2 regions of the Anabaena sp. EIM26 genome follow, and region 1 is predicted to be linked to the other one. Evidence: riboswitches for the same ligand, from Rfam matches in the RefSeq annotation. Region 1 holds a riboswitch; the other holds the start of a gene.
The links. Region 1 has a riboswitch for cobalamin ahead of AC012T_RS20570 (DUF1636 family protein). Riboswitches for the same ligand answer to the same signal wherever they lie in the genome.
Positions count from the first base shown of each region.

Region 2: another riboswitch for cobalamin. It lies ahead of AC012T_RS05870 (energy-coupling factor ABC transporter permease); the one in region 1 lies ahead of AC012T_RS20570 (DUF1636 family protein).

Region 1 covers NZ_CM172472.1:4,748,136-4,756,228, forward strand. The annotation lists gene AC012T_RS20545 (ABC transporter ATP-binding protein) at 1-501, opposite strand, end outside; gene AC012T_RS20550 (iron chelate uptake ABC transporter family permease subunit) at 570-1,655, opposite strand; gene AC012T_RS20555 (ABC transporter substrate-binding protein) at 1,655-2,866, opposite strand; gene AC012T_RS20560 ((2Fe-2S) ferredoxin domain-containing protein) at 2,923-3,783, opposite strand; gene AC012T_RS20565 (TonB-dependent receptor) at 3,801-5,852, opposite strand; gene AC012T_RS20570 (DUF1636 family protein) at 6,107-6,517, opposite strand; cobalamin riboswitch at 6,889-7,029, opposite strand; gene AC012T_RS20575 (MbnH family di-heme enzyme) at 7,133-8,093, opposite strand, start outside.
Region 2 covers NZ_CM172472.1:1,377,111-1,385,203, reverse strand. The annotation lists gene AC012T_RS05900 (urease accessory protein UreF) at 1-258, shown strand, start outside; gene ureG (urease accessory protein UreG) at 297-893, shown strand; gene AC012T_RS05890 (lipase family protein) at 939-1,709, shown strand; gene AC012T_RS05885 (acetamidase/formamidase family protein) at 1,760-2,722, shown strand; gene AC012T_RS05880 (NAD(P)/FAD-dependent oxidoreductase) at 2,724-3,887, opposite strand; gene AC012T_RS05875 (GNAT family N-acetyltransferase) at 3,930-4,436, shown strand; cobalamin riboswitch at 4,955-5,117, shown strand; gene AC012T_RS05870 (energy-coupling factor ABC transporter permease) at 5,144-5,923, shown strand; gene AC012T_RS05865 (energy-coupling factor ABC transporter substrate-binding protein) at 5,910-6,212, shown strand; gene cbiQ (cobalt ECF transporter T component CbiQ) at 6,209-7,021, shown strand; gene AC012T_RS05855 (energy-coupling factor ABC transporter ATP-binding protein) at 6,996-7,841, shown strand.

The DNA of each region.
Region 1 (8,093 bases):
CACCATAGGTGACTGGGCTAACGCACGAGCAATCATAATCTTTTGTCGTTCACCATCACTTAATTCACTAACATTACGTTGGGGTAAATTCACCGCCCCCACAGATTTTATCGCCCAATTAATAATATTTTCATCTTCAGATGATAACTTTCCCCACCAGTCAGTATAAGGATATCTGCCCATACTCACCAAAGCATAAGCTGATAACATTCCCACATCAATTTTTTCAGTCAATACCAAACTTAACCGTTTTGCTAATTCCTGTGGTGGTAACTTATAAATATCATCATCTAAAAGTTTAACTTCCCCAGCAATTGGTGGTTGCATTCCCGCCAAAGTTCTTAATAAAGTAGACTTACCAGCACCATTAGCACCTAGTAAACAAACCAACTCCCCAGCTTGCAAAGATGTAGAAATATTCGCTGCCACATTCCGAATAGTTTTCTGAGCAGTCTTATAACCAATAGTCAAATTGTGAATTGTCAGAATTGAGTTACTCATAATGCCTAGCGGATTAAACTTATAAACACTCTGCGTACCTCCGCGCCTACCTCCGTGTACCTCTGCGTTTAAAAAGCCTTCTTAGAATTACGCCGCAGAATCACCCAAGTAACAACAGGAGTTCCTATCAAAGCAGTAATAGCATTTAGAGGTAAAACCATCTGACTGATTAAAAGTTGGGAAAACAAATCAGCAAATAAAGCTAAAATTGCCCCCATAATGATAACACTAGGAATTAATATCCGATGATCTGAAGTATTAAAAAGACTCCGACAAAGATGGGGAATCGCCACACCTAAAAATGCTATCGGTCCACAAAAAGCAGTAATTGCGCCTGCTAATATTGAAGCACTGCTAATCACAGAAAATCTAGTTTTCTGCACTGTCAACCCTAAACTGCGTGCATAGGATTCACCTAATAAAAGTGCATTCAGAGATTTGGATTGCAGCACCGCTATTAATAAACCTAAACAGATAACTGGAGTTAAAATAGCTAATTGTTGCCAAGTTACCCCAGTAAAACTGCCAAAAGTCCACATTATATAACTTTGAATCCGTTCTTTTGAGCTAAATTGTAACAGAATGCTTACCATTGCACCTGTCGCGTATCCAAATAATAAACCTAAAATTAACAATGTCATTGTATCTTGCACACGACGAGAAACAACTAACATCAACCCTAAAACCAAAGCTGCCCCAAAACTTGCAGCTATAACTAAGCTAAAATCACCAAGGATTCCCAAATTATTTAATAATGTTGGTGCAGTCACACTTGCTGTTAGTAGAACTAAAGCAACTCCTAAACTTGCACCGGAACTAATTCCTAATACAAATGGCCCTGCTAAAGGATTTTTAAATAGAGTTTGCATTTGCAAGCCACTTACCCCTAAAGCTGCACCAGCTAAAGTTGCAGTTAAGGCTTTAGGTAAGCGAAACTTGAAAATAATATTTGTCCATGTTGTTTTTTCTGCTTCTTGTCCGAGTAAAATTGTAATTACCTGATTAATAGGAATCTCAACTGCACCTAAAGCTAAATCTAGTAAAAATGCCAAAACTAAACCTATTAGTAAAATTGAAAAAACTAGAGCCTTAATTCGAGTCGCAGGTTTTTGGTGTAATAAAGAATTTGAAATTTGAGATTTTGCGGTTAACATTATTGACTAAGTTTCCGATAATAAAATAATTGATGACTTTCTAAAATTTCTGGATTAAATATTTTTATTAAATCCGATAAAACTACATCTGGATTACTAATACCACTTTGCCAATAATCATTACCACCGTTAACATTAAAGCGAGCATTATTATTATAAAGATTGGCTTTTTTAAAAGCTTTAAAATCACCATAGCGATGATCTTCAATAATGACATCTTTTAAAGTTTGCCAAGATTGTCTAAGATTTAACCAATAATCAGCATTAGCAGCACGTTCAAAAACAGCTTCAAAAGATATAGGTAAACTACCAGAAGATTTATCCTCACTCCAAAGATAATTTGCACCTGCGTCAGCTAGATATTTAGCCACATAACTATTACCACCTGGTGTATACCAAGTTCCCTTAAAATTGAAGCCAACAAACACAGTTGGACGATTTTTAACAGCTTTAGCTTTAACAGCAATATCTTCGTATTTCTTAGCAATTGCAGCAAATATTTTTTCCGCCTCTTCCTCCTTATTAAAAAATAAAGCAGTAAATTTTAACCATTCACTTCTCCCCAGTGGAGTATCTTCCATATATTCAGCATTTATCGCCACCTTTAACCCAGCTTCCAACAACTTAGGAAAACTATCAGTTTGTTGATTTCCAGTCCCAAAAGTAGTAACTAACTCAGGATTAAGTTCTAAAACTTTCTCCACATTCACAGTAGAATTATTCCCCACCGATAGCACCTTACCAGCCTTGATTCTGTCAATAAATTCTGGTGTAGTTACTTGCTTAATATCACTAACACCGATTAACTTATCAACAATATCTAACTTAGAAAAATGTGGTAAATGAGTTGTAGAAAGAGAAATCACTGAATTTACAGGTGTAGTAAATATTTGGGATTTCTCAAACCCTGCTGGTGTCGGTGTACCGCATTGAACCAAAACATATTTAAAACCTGTTTTAGCATCTTTCCAAGGATTTTTAATCGTCACGACTTTGTAGTTTTTATAATATTCAACTGCAAAGCCGATAGCATGAGTAACCTTCAGCTTGTTGGGAAAATAATCAACATTAGGATCATAGCTTTGAACACAACCATTATTAGCAGAACTAACAACCAGACTATTCTGAGAACCTTGACAAGAAACAACCAAAACAGCAACTAAAAACAACTGACATAGAAAAATAATAACCTGAGACTTCTTAAAAACCATCTTCCATATTTCCCTCTGCGCTTCTGCGTGAAAAAATAACCCTACCCAAATACAAACTAAGGATATATATATTCAACAACCTTATTCCCCTCAACCAAATGTTCCTGTACAATTCTTTCCGCAACCTCAGGCTTAACACGACTGTACCAAGTTCTATCGGTAGAATGATAAACAACAGGCCCTAACTTACAAACTTGTAAACAACCACTTGTTCTCACTTCCAAATCTAATTCCGCTTTTTCAACAGCAGCTTTTAACGCATCAAAAGTAGGTTGCCATTTTCGAGAAGGATAACAACGTCCAGAAGTACAAACTGCAATATAGGCACATTTGAAAGGATTTTTAGTAAAAGGAATTGGCTGTTTACCTAAGACATAAATATCTCTAAGTTCCTGATAAAAAGCTAACTTTTTAAAATCAGCCTTACCTTCAGGAAGCAGATTTTCATCCTCTACATAGGGATTAGGTAAAAATATCGTCATGGCTTTTTCACCAGCACCATTCCAAAATTGAATACCCCAATTTCTGGGTTCTCCTTCAGGATTTATCCGGCGATAAAATGCACCCTTACTAATCAAACGTTGCTGTCTTACTTCCATATAAGTTTCAGCATTAGGACCACCTAACGTTTCCTCAATACATAAATGAAAATGCCAATCTCTAGTAATTACAGTTAAATATCCATCATAGAGAACACATTTCTTAGGTGCTTCGTGAAACTCCAACTCTAAAACACTACCTTGTTCCAAATGTCCCAAACCGACTTGATGCCAATTTTCCTGAAATAAAGTATAAGCTAAACAAGCAAGGACATCACCTTGACAATCAAAAAACTCATATTCAATTTGCCAATTATTCCCCGTTGCTTCAATTGTTTTTTCATTTACTGGTGTTACCCAACAATTAAAATCAGCCATACAACACCTTCCTAATATTAAAAAGTAGCACTCAAACCAACTTGAAAACCTCTACCTCCGTCAGGAAAACCAGGAAACAACTGATAACGCTGATTAAAAAGATTTTCTACACTACCTGTAACTACAAGTTTATCACTTAAAGGTACACGCAGTTTAAAATCAAAAGATGTATATCCAGATAAAAATTCTGTATTTGTATTATTAGTAGGATATCCATTTAAGGAATTCATTAATAAACCCAAATACAAACCTTGAGGATTTTCATAAGAAACTCCCAAATTTAATTTATCTGCACCAGCAAAGCGTAATTCTTTGTCAATTTCCGCCGGATTAGAACTTTTCAAAATACGCGGATCATTCGCCGTGTAATTAACAAAAGTATAAATATTTTTGGCAAGTTGCAAATTCAAACTAGCCTCAATTCCTGTAGTTTCTACCAGTCCGATATTTTCCCAAGTTCCTGTATTAACATTTACTGGTGGTGTCAGTCGCTTAAAGGCAATTGTATCTGATACACTATTTTTGAAAAAGGTTAATCTTAGTAAACCAATATTACCAAGTTTTTGGTCAATGCCAATATCAAAACTATCACCTCTTTCTGGTTTAAGTTCTGGGTTGCCAATATTGCTAGGATTTACATTAAATAAGTTAGCAATAGTAGGAACTCGGAAATTTTTGATGTAATTTGCTCTTAAGGTTGTTGAGTCGAAAATAGCAAATTTTGTTCCTACAGATGGAGATGTAACAGAAGCATTTATCAAGCTACTAAAATCTTGACGTAAACCTAAATTAACAGTCAAATTAGGGATTAATGCTACTTCATATTTGGCAAATAATGCTCCTTGATTAATATCATTGTCATAGTTCAATGTTTCTATATTAGTAGAATAGCTAAAGGAAGTATTCCGAACACTTACAGTGCGATAATCAAAGCCATAAACTAAACTTTGATTTTTAGCAAAATTCCAACTATGCGTAGTTTGAATTCCGTAGGAAGTTTGATTAGTCTCAAAGCGACTTGAACCACTAGGATCAAAACGAGTGTTCAAAAAATCACCATAAACTCTTGCTGTTAATAAAGAATCATCTCCACCTCCTAATTTTGAATTCCAGGTTAAATCCGTTAAAACTTGATCTGTGTATTTGCGATTTTTATCAGTAAGCGAATTTAAAAAACCTTGTCCATTGACAGGAAAAGGAATTGGCACTCCTCCTGGTGTTCCTTGTTCTTTATTTAAGTATAAAGTCGAGAAACTGAGTGTATTTCGTTTTCCTAAATTTGCTTCTAATTTGACATTAAAATTGTTATAAAGTGCATCATTATTTTTTCGAGTTCCCGAAAAATTAGCTTCAGGAATAGAAAAAGGATAATTATTTTCAGCTTGAGTACGGTTATAACCTACAACCCAAGAAATATCACCCTTTTTACCGCTATTTTGAATACTCTGTTGATTGAGTCCATAAGCACCAAAATTGACTTTTGCCTCTGTGGTAATTTTCTCTGTAGGACGACGGGTGATAATATTAATTACTCCCCCAATTGCATCAGAACCATAAAGAGTTGAACCTCCTCCCGGTAATACTTCAACTCTTTGAATATTATTAGTTGTAAATTCGGAAAGATCAAAACCACCACCTCCCACATTATTAATTGGTCTACCATCAAGTAATATTAATACTTGACCGGTATTAGAACCACGGATAAATTGACCACTTAAAGCATTAACTTCTGTTCCTACTGTACCATCACCTAATATACCAGGCAGAAATTTAAGCGCTTCTCTCACGGTTCTCGCACCTTGCGCTTCCATTTCTTCACCCGTAATTACATAAATTGGCCGGGTAGAATCTTTGACTGTTCCTTCCTGACGAAAGGGTGAAAAAACAGGTTCATTTAATAGCTTCTCAATAACATTTATTTCAATATCAGCTTCTTTTTCTTCAGTATCTGCTGGTGTATTTTGAGTAATTTCTACTCCTAGAACTTTGCAATTCTCACACCACATTCCCAAGGTCGCACTAGACGCAATAATTTGAATTCCCAGTTTCGCAACTAAATTAGTAGACATTTTTGATCTAAACACCTGGATAACTAAAAATTGGGACAAGGTAAAAGTTGCAGTCTTTTTTATTACCCAGCACGGTAACTCACTCAATTACAAGCTCAAAAAAGACTGCGACAATAAAGAAAGAAGCCGCACTGCATGAAATGAGAATCATAATCATTGTCGCGCAGGTGGTATAAAATTGCAATAGTGGCTTGGCATCAATTTAACTAGTCACCAAGAGCAACATACTTTTTATACTGATATATAGTGAACAATTAACAACAATTGGCGTTTAAGTTTGCCCACTTATTTAACGCAGGAATTTTCGCTAAAATACCTTTTTTCAAGGCTTCTGGTCGTTCTGACCAAAGTAATAAACCATCCGCTTTAGCACAGTATAATCTTGCACATTCTAGTATCGCAGATGCACTACCATCTACGGATAAATCACCAAACAGATAGGTTGATTTTCCTGCCGCTGTAAAAGCAATTACACAAGAATGACTGCAAGCACTCATACATTCAACCCCCTGAATGCAGAATTGATTTTGCATTTCGCTATCTTTTGCAAGTTCTTGAAGCTGTTGTAGTAGTTGTTCACCTTTACTTTCACCAACCTGCTTCCCGTCTTGCCACTTACCACCACAAGTCGTGCAGACAAATAGAGTATGTTTTTGATTGAGCATTGATTGAAAAATGTGTAATAATCAGCTAGAAACGCAGATATAAAAGTTGCTACAGCAGCAACCTCTCCTGCAAACAAATAATGTTTGAAATCATTCCTTCCCAAGTTAAAAAAGGGCTGATATCAATTGGTATATTTGATTCAATTGAAAACTGCTATGTCTATTTGAAATTTGGAAAAATCTATTGAAGATAGCAGTAAGCCTCAGTCATCTACGCTTTCCGTCTTCTTGGATACAAGGTTGCAAAAAACTCAATCGACTATTAATATCCTCAGAGTAATACACAATCTGTAGAGAATCTCTGAAGCTAAAATGATTAATTTTGATGGAAATATTCATGGATTTATTCATCTGTACCACGCAGATGGATATGGTTGGTTTCACTCTCGGCGGGCATTCTGACTCAGAGACATAAGCCTCATTACAGCTGCGGGACAGCGTTGGATTTACACCAAACTTTCCCCCTTGCGTTTAATGGGTTTTCCATTAAAACCGATATCGAAAATAAACATACAATAATTTTCGTTGGTTGTCAATGGTAGTGGCAGGATAATTTTATTTAAGTCTTGCTGAATTGAACTGCAATTACAAAAGATTACCGTTCAATATTGATAATTATTCTGTTAGTTTGTCTTCGTAGGGATTACTAAAAGCTGGGTTTTCAACAAAATCTTCATCGGTCAGACTTTGCAAAAATGCCAGTAAATCCTGTTTTTCACTTTCACTTAATTGAAACCCACTAATAAACTCACTTTTGAAAGGATTTTTACTGCCAATTCCGGTAAACTCGCCTGTATTGATAGTTCTGCCACCTGCTTGATAATGGTCAATCACTTCCTCCAGAGTCGCTATACTCCCATCGTGCATATAGGGTGCAGTGAGGGCAATATTTCGCAAAGTAGGAGCTTTAAAACGACCCATATCTGTTGGTTTAGAAGTTATTTCATAAACACCAGTATTATTTGCTGGATAAGAACCTTTACCATCAATATTATAAAGACCAGTATTGTGAAAAGCAATTTCTTGAAAGGCTAATTTTTCGTGCATGACTGAATCTGTAAAATTAATTCCTCCATGACAGTGAAAACATTCTAAATTTTCGCTATTAAATAGTTTCTCACCTCGTTTTGCTGCTGGAGAAATGGCATTAGCATCACCACCAAAGCGATATTTATCATAGGGAGAATTTACAGAAATAAAAGTGCGTTCAAAAGTTGCTAACGCTTTAGTTAAATTGCTGAGATTAATAGGATTTTTATCATTTTCAAAAGCATCTGTAAACATCTGTCGATATTTCCTGTCATCTTGCAACATTGCTAATATTTGTTTTTCCCTTCCTACCATCCCCATTTCCACTGGATGTTCCCCAAATATTGGCACTAATGCTTGATTTTCTAACTTTGTCATTAAAGGGTTAGCCCAAGTTAATACAGGGTTGTAGGCAATATTAGCAAGACTCATGGAGTTACGAGGATGTTTTTCCCCAGTTGCTCCCACTGCTATTGTTTCCCCATCAGTAAAAGCCAATTTTTGCAGATGACAAGAAGCACAGGAAAATTCACCTGTAATTGATAAA
Region 2 (8,093 bases), 2.6 Mb from region 1:
TGGCAAATTAGCCCCCAAACTGCATTATTGACATATCTGCATAGTTGGGCAAATAATTTAATTACTGCGGGAATCAAACTTATTCCCCTCGGTCAAACTGCTGGGCAACAATTGTTATTAGGGTTACAAGACGTATTAAGTACTACAATGGGGGAAATTCTCGCTTTGGAGGATGATGACCTCGCTTGTTGTAGTTGGGGTTTATCCCTGGCTAGTATGCAGCATGAAACCCAGTATACAAGATTGTTTAGGAGTTGAGCGACTGATGACCAATCACCAATGATGAATGACTAACTATGAGTACGTTTCGAGTTGGGGTAGCAGGGCCTGTAGGTTCGGGAAAAACGGCTTTAGTCGATGCTTTGTGTAAAGCACTACGACAGCAGTATAACTTGGCAGTTGTCACTAATGATATATATACTCAAGAAGATGCTCAGTTTTTAGTCCGTTCTCAGGCTTTGGAGAGCGATCGCATTTTGGGAGTAGAAACAGGAGGTTGTCCCCACACCGCTATCCGTGAAGACGCTTCCATGAATTTAGCTGCAATTGAACAACTAGAAGAAAAATTTACAGACTTAGATTTAGTCTTTTTAGAAAGCGGTGGTGATAACTTAGCTGCTACCTTTAGCCCCGAATTAGTAGACTTAACCATATATGTAATTGATGTTGCCGCAGGTGATAAAATTCCCCGCAAAGGTGGCCCCGGTATAACTAAATCCGACTTATTAGTCATTAATAAAACTGACCTTGCACCCTATGTTGGCGCTGATTTAAACGTCATGCAAAGAGATGCAAAAACAATGCGCGGCGAAAAACCCTTCATTTTCTCCAACTTAAAAACCAAAGCCGGTTTAGAAGATATAATCCAATTTGTTACCACGCAAATTTGCTAAATTTTGATTTTCTAATATCCAGTTTTATAACTAGAGGACACAGGCATGAAGGTTGATTATTCTAAAGCATTGAAATTAGCAATTTGCTGCCAGGAAAGTTACCAAAACTTTTCTAAAATTAAATTTAGTGGCTGGAATGAAAAACCATTTTTAATTGACCAAAAAGATACTGATACCCAACTTGCTATTCTCACAGATACATCAGGAATTACTATTGTTTTTCCTGGTAGTAATTCATCCTTTGATTGGAGAACAAACCTTGAAACCACTCAAGAACGGAAAAAGTTTGACCAGCAAATCATTCAGTCAAAAATTGTTGATCAAAATGATAAAATTTATCCTTATCCAACAGAAAATACTTCGGGATCTTTGATGCACAGTGGCTTTGCCAAGGCTTACTTTTCCGTCAGAAACCAAATTCATGAATATATCAAAAATAATAACATTTCTCGTGTCACCGTATCTGGACATAGTTTAGGTGGAGCATTAGCAACATTATGTGTTGTAGATATTCAATACAACTTTGTGAATCAATTAACATTTATAGAATCCTTTACTTTTGGAGCGCCCAAAGTTGGTAATAAAGGCTTTCAAGAATCATATAATCAAAGAATTCCCAACAGCTATCAATTTGTGAATGGTATGGATATAGTACCAGAATTACCAAGATGGTGGCAGGGATATCGCCATATAGATAAAGAATTGCGGATAGGTTCAAGATTCAGTTTAAATTTTATTTCCGCACGATTTAAAGATCATGCTATCAGCAATTATATTAGTACCTTCAAAGAAATAATAAGCCGTTCAGGGAATTAAAAGACGCTGCAATCAATAGCCATGCATCTACTCAATTCATCCACCACAACATGACTCACCACATTTTAAAAGCTACCAAAGAAACTGTACATCTAGGTGGCTTTTCCCATTTATTAAAACCAGCATTAGTAGTTAATTCTGACGACACAATAGACGTAGAAACTTATACTGGTTATTATGTTTATGACAAAGCTCCACCAGAATTTTTAACACCGGAATTTATTGATATCTGCAAAAATTTACCTCCCGAACGCAAAATAGCAGGTGGGCCACATTTACTCACAGGGCCAATTTATATCCGAGATGCTGAACCAGGAGATGTTTTAGAAATACAATTAGAAGCCATCTCACCCCGTTTACCCATTGGCTTTAATGCTATTCGTACAGGTTGGGGAGCATTACCACAACAATTTCCTCATCCAACATTAAAATTTATTCCCCTGGATTTAGAAAATAATTTTGCAGAATTTCCTATAGGATCAAATATCAAAATTCCCCTCACACCATTTTTTGGAATTTTGGGAGTTGCTACCCCAGAAAACTCCCGTAATTCTATACCACCTGGTGCTTATGGAGGGAACATTGATAACCGTCAATTACAAGCAGGTTCGCGGCTATTTTTACCCATATATCTTCCCGGTGCATTATTTTCTCTAGGTGATGGACATTCTGCACAGGGAGATGGTGAAGTGAATGTGACTGCTATCGAAACTTCTATGAATGGCAGAATTAAACTCAAATTGCGTAAAGATTTGCAACTGAAAATACCAATTGCCGAAACTCCCACAGATTTCATCAGCATGGGTTTTGCACCAACCTTAGATGATGCTTTAGAATTGGCTTTAAAAAATATGATCTATTTTCTGGAACGCTTCACAAACTTGTCACCAGAAGATGCTTATATTTTATGTAGTTTAGCTGTTAATTTCCATATTACCCAAGTTGTGAATAGTCCTCAAAAAGGTGTGCATGGAATGTTATCTAAATCAATTTTTCCGAAGATAATATTATAGATTAGTTCAAATTAGTTCTAGCTGGAGACATCTGGCTAATAATTTCATCTTGATAACCAGATACAAATTTAGCAAAGCGTGCTGCTAATGGTGGAACCAAAACAAAAGGACTACTAAAACCAGAGAAAATATGAATGTTTTCAAATTCAGGAATATTCCCAATTAATGGTAATTTATCTTTAGTGAATGCCACTAAACAATGATGCCAAGTTCCCGGTAAATTTCCTAAAGTTGGTAATATGTTGTTGATACTTGTTCGTAACCATTTTTCACTAGCTTCTGAGTTAATTGAAGCATAGGGATTTGTAAGAATACGGCTAATTTGACCTAAACGCAAACTACCATCAAGAAACTGCACAGCACCTGCATCTAAAATTGGTGTTACTGGTTCCTGTTCAGATTCATCCCATAATTTATCAACTTGAGTTGATGCAATTTCTAATTGCAAGCGTTGTAGATTAGCTGGTGTAACCAGGGTGCGTAAACGCAAATCTACAGGTGGGGTTTCAATTATTTCTGCATGAGAAAAATACGTTTTTATGGGAATACCTGCTAATTTTAGTAATTGTCGGCTGAGTCCACCCGCACAAATTGCTATATTGGCACTGTGGAAAGTTGCCGTAGTTGTTTTTACGCCTTTTAAGCCTTGATTAAGTTCTAATACTTGGGTAAACTGCAATTCTCCCCCTAGTCGCAACATAGCTTGAATATATGCTTGCGCTGTTTTATTTGGGTGGATATGACCATGTTTAATAGTCAAAGCACCAGATATGGCATTTCTATTTAGCAGTGGTTCTAATCCACAAGCTTCTTGAATACTTAATAAACTCGGTGGAATGGCAAGATGAGAGTAAGACGCAGATGTTGTTTTTGGGTCGCTATTAGTGGGGATAGTTAGCAATAAATCTAATTCACGAAATTGGATATCAGCATCTAACTCTTGGGATAAAATAGGGTAACGAGCTTTACTTTCTTGACTTAATTGTTGTGTAATTGGTGTTGTTCCTGACCAATAAGAAATTCCCCCATAACTATAGCAAGTAGCATTTTGTGGTGTGGTATATTGTTCTAGCAACAGTACAGAAAATCCAGTTTTTGCTAATTCATAAGCAAGTGCAGCACCTGTGATTCCTGCACCAATAATAATCCAGTCGTAAGTTTTCATGATTGTTTGAATCTAAATATGTTGAAAATTGGAACTGTTAAGATGAAAATTCGTGGTGAAACTTTCCTCGACTATCCAGCAATAGCTGAGGTCAATACTCTAGCTTTTAAAGGTGAAAATGAAGCTCTACTGATTGAGAAAATTCGGATTTCTGACCGCTATATTCCAGAGTTATCATTAGTAGCAGAAACTGATGGTAGAGTAATTGGTCATATTCTTTATAGCTATATTGATTTGGTCGATGAAGATACACTACAGGTTCTTGGTTTAGCACCCATAGCAGTTCATCCACAGTTTCACAATCAAGGAATTGGTAGCGCATTAATAAATGCAAGTTTAGAAATAGCAAATACCAGAAAAGAAGCTATCGTTATTGTACTGGGTTATCCTTCTTTCTATACACGCTTTGGGTTTGTTCCATCAGTTGATTATGAAATTGAATCTCCGTTCCCAGTCCCGAATGATGTTTTTATGGTCAAAACATTGCAAAGCTATGATAAAAAATACAAGGGTAAAGTTATTTATCCACCTGCTTTTGATGGATGTTGAGATTTAAATAATTCAGCGGGGTTCATTTCCCCGTTTGTAAGAAATTATTTGGTTCGTGCAGAATATGGGAGATAATGTTAGTGAGAGATATTATTCAAACTTAATTAGAAAACAAGGCGCAGGCATTTAAAGAAATAGCAAGCAAAATATAGGGTTGAAAACCAATAAAATCGTTATGAAATAAATAGAGTTTGATAATTTTGGTACAGGTATTGGCTTAGAGGTTGTTTGAAAAGTCTGTTTCTTTGTCATGTTGAATGGAGGGTAGCGGAATGAAACATCTCGGTACACGCTCTCAACCTAGATTCTTTCCTACGGAACGCTTCGCGTTCACAAAGTGTCCCGTAGGGATACGCTCGATTTCATTGCGCTCAGAATGACCTTTTATACCTCCTGAAACTTTTCAAACATACTCTTGCTTTCTTAGAAAACATCGCTTATCGACGATTTCCCGGACTTGTAGCTAAATGGCGGCAGATGTGGTGGTAAAAAATAGCGTCTCAAAATTTAGTAACGGTGATATAGTTACTCTAATCGGTTCTGATGGTTGGCAGCCAATGGCTAACGCCAAGCTGCACTATCGGACGCAAGGGGGAAAGTTCGGTGCAAATCCGGCGCTGTCCCGCAACTGTGAACCACAAATGGGTGAGTCAGGATGCCCGCCGGTTAGAATCAATTCGTTTACATAAATCTGCGAGGTACAGATTATGAACAGAAAAAAACAGGCGTTAGTCAGCCTAACCCTGATGGCAGTTATCAGTTTTTATCTAGTAGTTGGTTTACCCAAACCCGCCTACGCCATGCACATTATGGAAGGTTTTTTACCGGTGCAGTGGGCAATTTTTTGGTGGATTGTGGCATTACCATTTTTTCTATTAGGATTGCGTAGTCTGACTCGCATTACCCAAGCTAACCCGGAACTGAAACTACTGCTGGGCTTGGCTGGTGCTTTCACTTTTGTGCTGTCAGCGTTGAAAATCCCTTCTGTCACAGGTAGCTGTTCTCACCCAACAGGGACGGGGCTAGGTGCGGTGCTGTTTGGCCCCCTAACTATGTCGGTTTTGGGTAGCTTAGTATTGTTGTTTCAAGCTTTGTTACTGGCGCATGGTGGCTTGACAACGCTGGGTGCAAATGCTTTTTCGATGGCGATCGCTGGCCCTTTCCTAGCTTACTGGATCTATAATCTGACAATCAAGTTAAATGGTAAACAACAAATCGCCATATTTTTAGCAGCTGCGATCGCAGATTTGCTCACCTATATTATCACTTCTATCCAACTCGCCCTAGCTTTTCCTGCACCTGTTGGTGGGTTTATCGCTTCATTTACCAAGTTCGCCGGAATTTTTGCTATAACTCAAGTTCCCTTAGCAATTAGTGAAGGATTGCTAACTGTATTGGTGTGGAACTGGCTGCAATCTTATAATCCTCAAGAATTGGAATTGCTGAAATTAATCAAACGGGAACCCCAAGGAAATGAATCAGTCTAAAAAAGGGTTGAGTAACTGGCTGCTGGTGGTAGCTGTATTAGCTTTAGCAGTTGCACCATTAATATTTGTGCGTGATGGAGAATTTGCCGGTGCTGATGGCAAAGCGGAAGAGGCTATTAATGAAATACAACCTGAATATAAACCCTGGATTAAATCATTTTTTGAACCAGCTAGTGGGGAAATAGAAAGTTTATTATTTGCATCGCAAGCAGCTTTAGGTGCGGGAGTAGTTGGTTACGCAATTGGGTTGTATAAAGGACGTTCCCAACAACAAAAACGTGAAGAATGAGCCTGCAAATAGACACTTTAGCTTATACTAATCGACTGCGAAGATTGCCACCAGAACATAAACTAATTTTTGCATTTACTACTCTTGCTATTTCCCTTGTTACCCATCCGCTAGTGCAAATTTTAATAGTGCTTTGGATGGGTGTTTGGACAGTAATTTATGCAAAAATTCCGGCTGATGTTTATTTCCGGTTATTAATGTTCACTATGGTTTTTTGTTTGACGAGTTTACCAGCATTAATGGTGAATGGAGTGGCAATTACTGATTTAGAAAGTGTCAAATTAGATTCCTTGTATGGACTAAATATCGGACAATTCTATATTTATATCAGTCATAATGGCAGTATCCAAGCATTGGAAATTTTAACCAGAGCATTAGCCTCTGTTTCTTGCTTATATTTTCTCATGTTAACTATCCCTTTCACGGAAATTTTACAAACTCTGCGTTACTTAGGATTTCCAGTACTTTTAACCGATTTATTATTATTAATGTATCGGTTTATTTTCATCCTACTGAACACAGCCGATGAATTATTGACAGCACAAAATTCCCGTGGTGGCTACCGCACTTGGCGTATTGGCATAAAAAGTTTAGCATTATTAATTGGGCAACTATTACAGCGAACTTTACAACGATATAGTCAGTTCTCTCTGGGATTAGAAGCACGGGGTTTTGTTGGTGAATTTCGAGTTTGGTATCCCCGGCGCTATCGCCCACAAGTGCGATATATCATCGAAGCAATTTGCGGCTGTGTAGGATTAATAGGATTAGAGTTTTGGCGAAATGCAGGAATATTTACTCGAATTTGAGCAGGTATATTACACCTATCCCGGCGCACAACAATCAGCTTTAAATGGACTAACACTGAAGATTCCATCAGGTAAAAAGTGTGCGTTGATCGGTCAGAATGGTTGTGGTAAAACAACACTATTTCTATTAGCTAATGGTCTATATAAACCTGATTCTGGCATTGTCAGTTGGCGTGGTAAACCGTTAATTTATAACCGAAATTATCTCGGTAACTTAAGGCAGAAGGTTGGACTAGTATTTCAAGATCCAGAACAACAGTTAGTAGCTTCTACTGTTGAAGAGGATATATCTTATGGTTTATGTAATTTAGGTTTACCAGAACCAGAAATTAAAGACCGAGTAGAACAAGCATTAGTTGAATTTGAACTGACTACTTTAGCAGAAAGACCAGTGCATCATCTGAGTTTAGGACAAAAAAAGCGAGTTTCTATAGCTGATGTGATGGTACTTCACCCGGAACTCTTGGTACTAGATGAACCCACTGCTTATTTAGATATCAAACATACTCGTAACTTGATAGCAACTTTAAAAAAAATTCATCAAAATGGAACGACTTTAGTAATGGCAACCCACGATTTAGATCTAGTTTATCGTTGGGCAGATTGGGTTTTTGTCATGGATAAAGGACGGTTGATGCTAGAAGGTAAACCACAAGATGTATTCAGCCAGCGCACACTTTTAGAAGAGTTAGAGTTAGGTGTACCATTGATATATGAGATGTTATTTGATGGGCTATCTTTTGAGGAAGGAGTAGTTGAAGGAGTAGTTATAGAACGAGTGCGACAGAGGATATTAGAGCTATTTCATAATTTTTCCTAATTATACAGCTAGAGATCTCAAAAAATGCACGACAGCTTACAAAGAAGGCAGGAGGCAGAGGGCAGGAGGCAGGAGGCAGGAGGGAAGAAGTATGAAAACTTTAGTTCTGGGTCTAAAGCCCAGTTTAAAAGAGGAATTGTATCGAGACGCATAGCGCGTTAGCAAAGCGGCACGGAGTGCGATACAAAGCGTCCTTGCTTCAATCCCACGTTTTAAAACGTGGGTTCCTCCTGCCTCTTGAACTGATTTTTA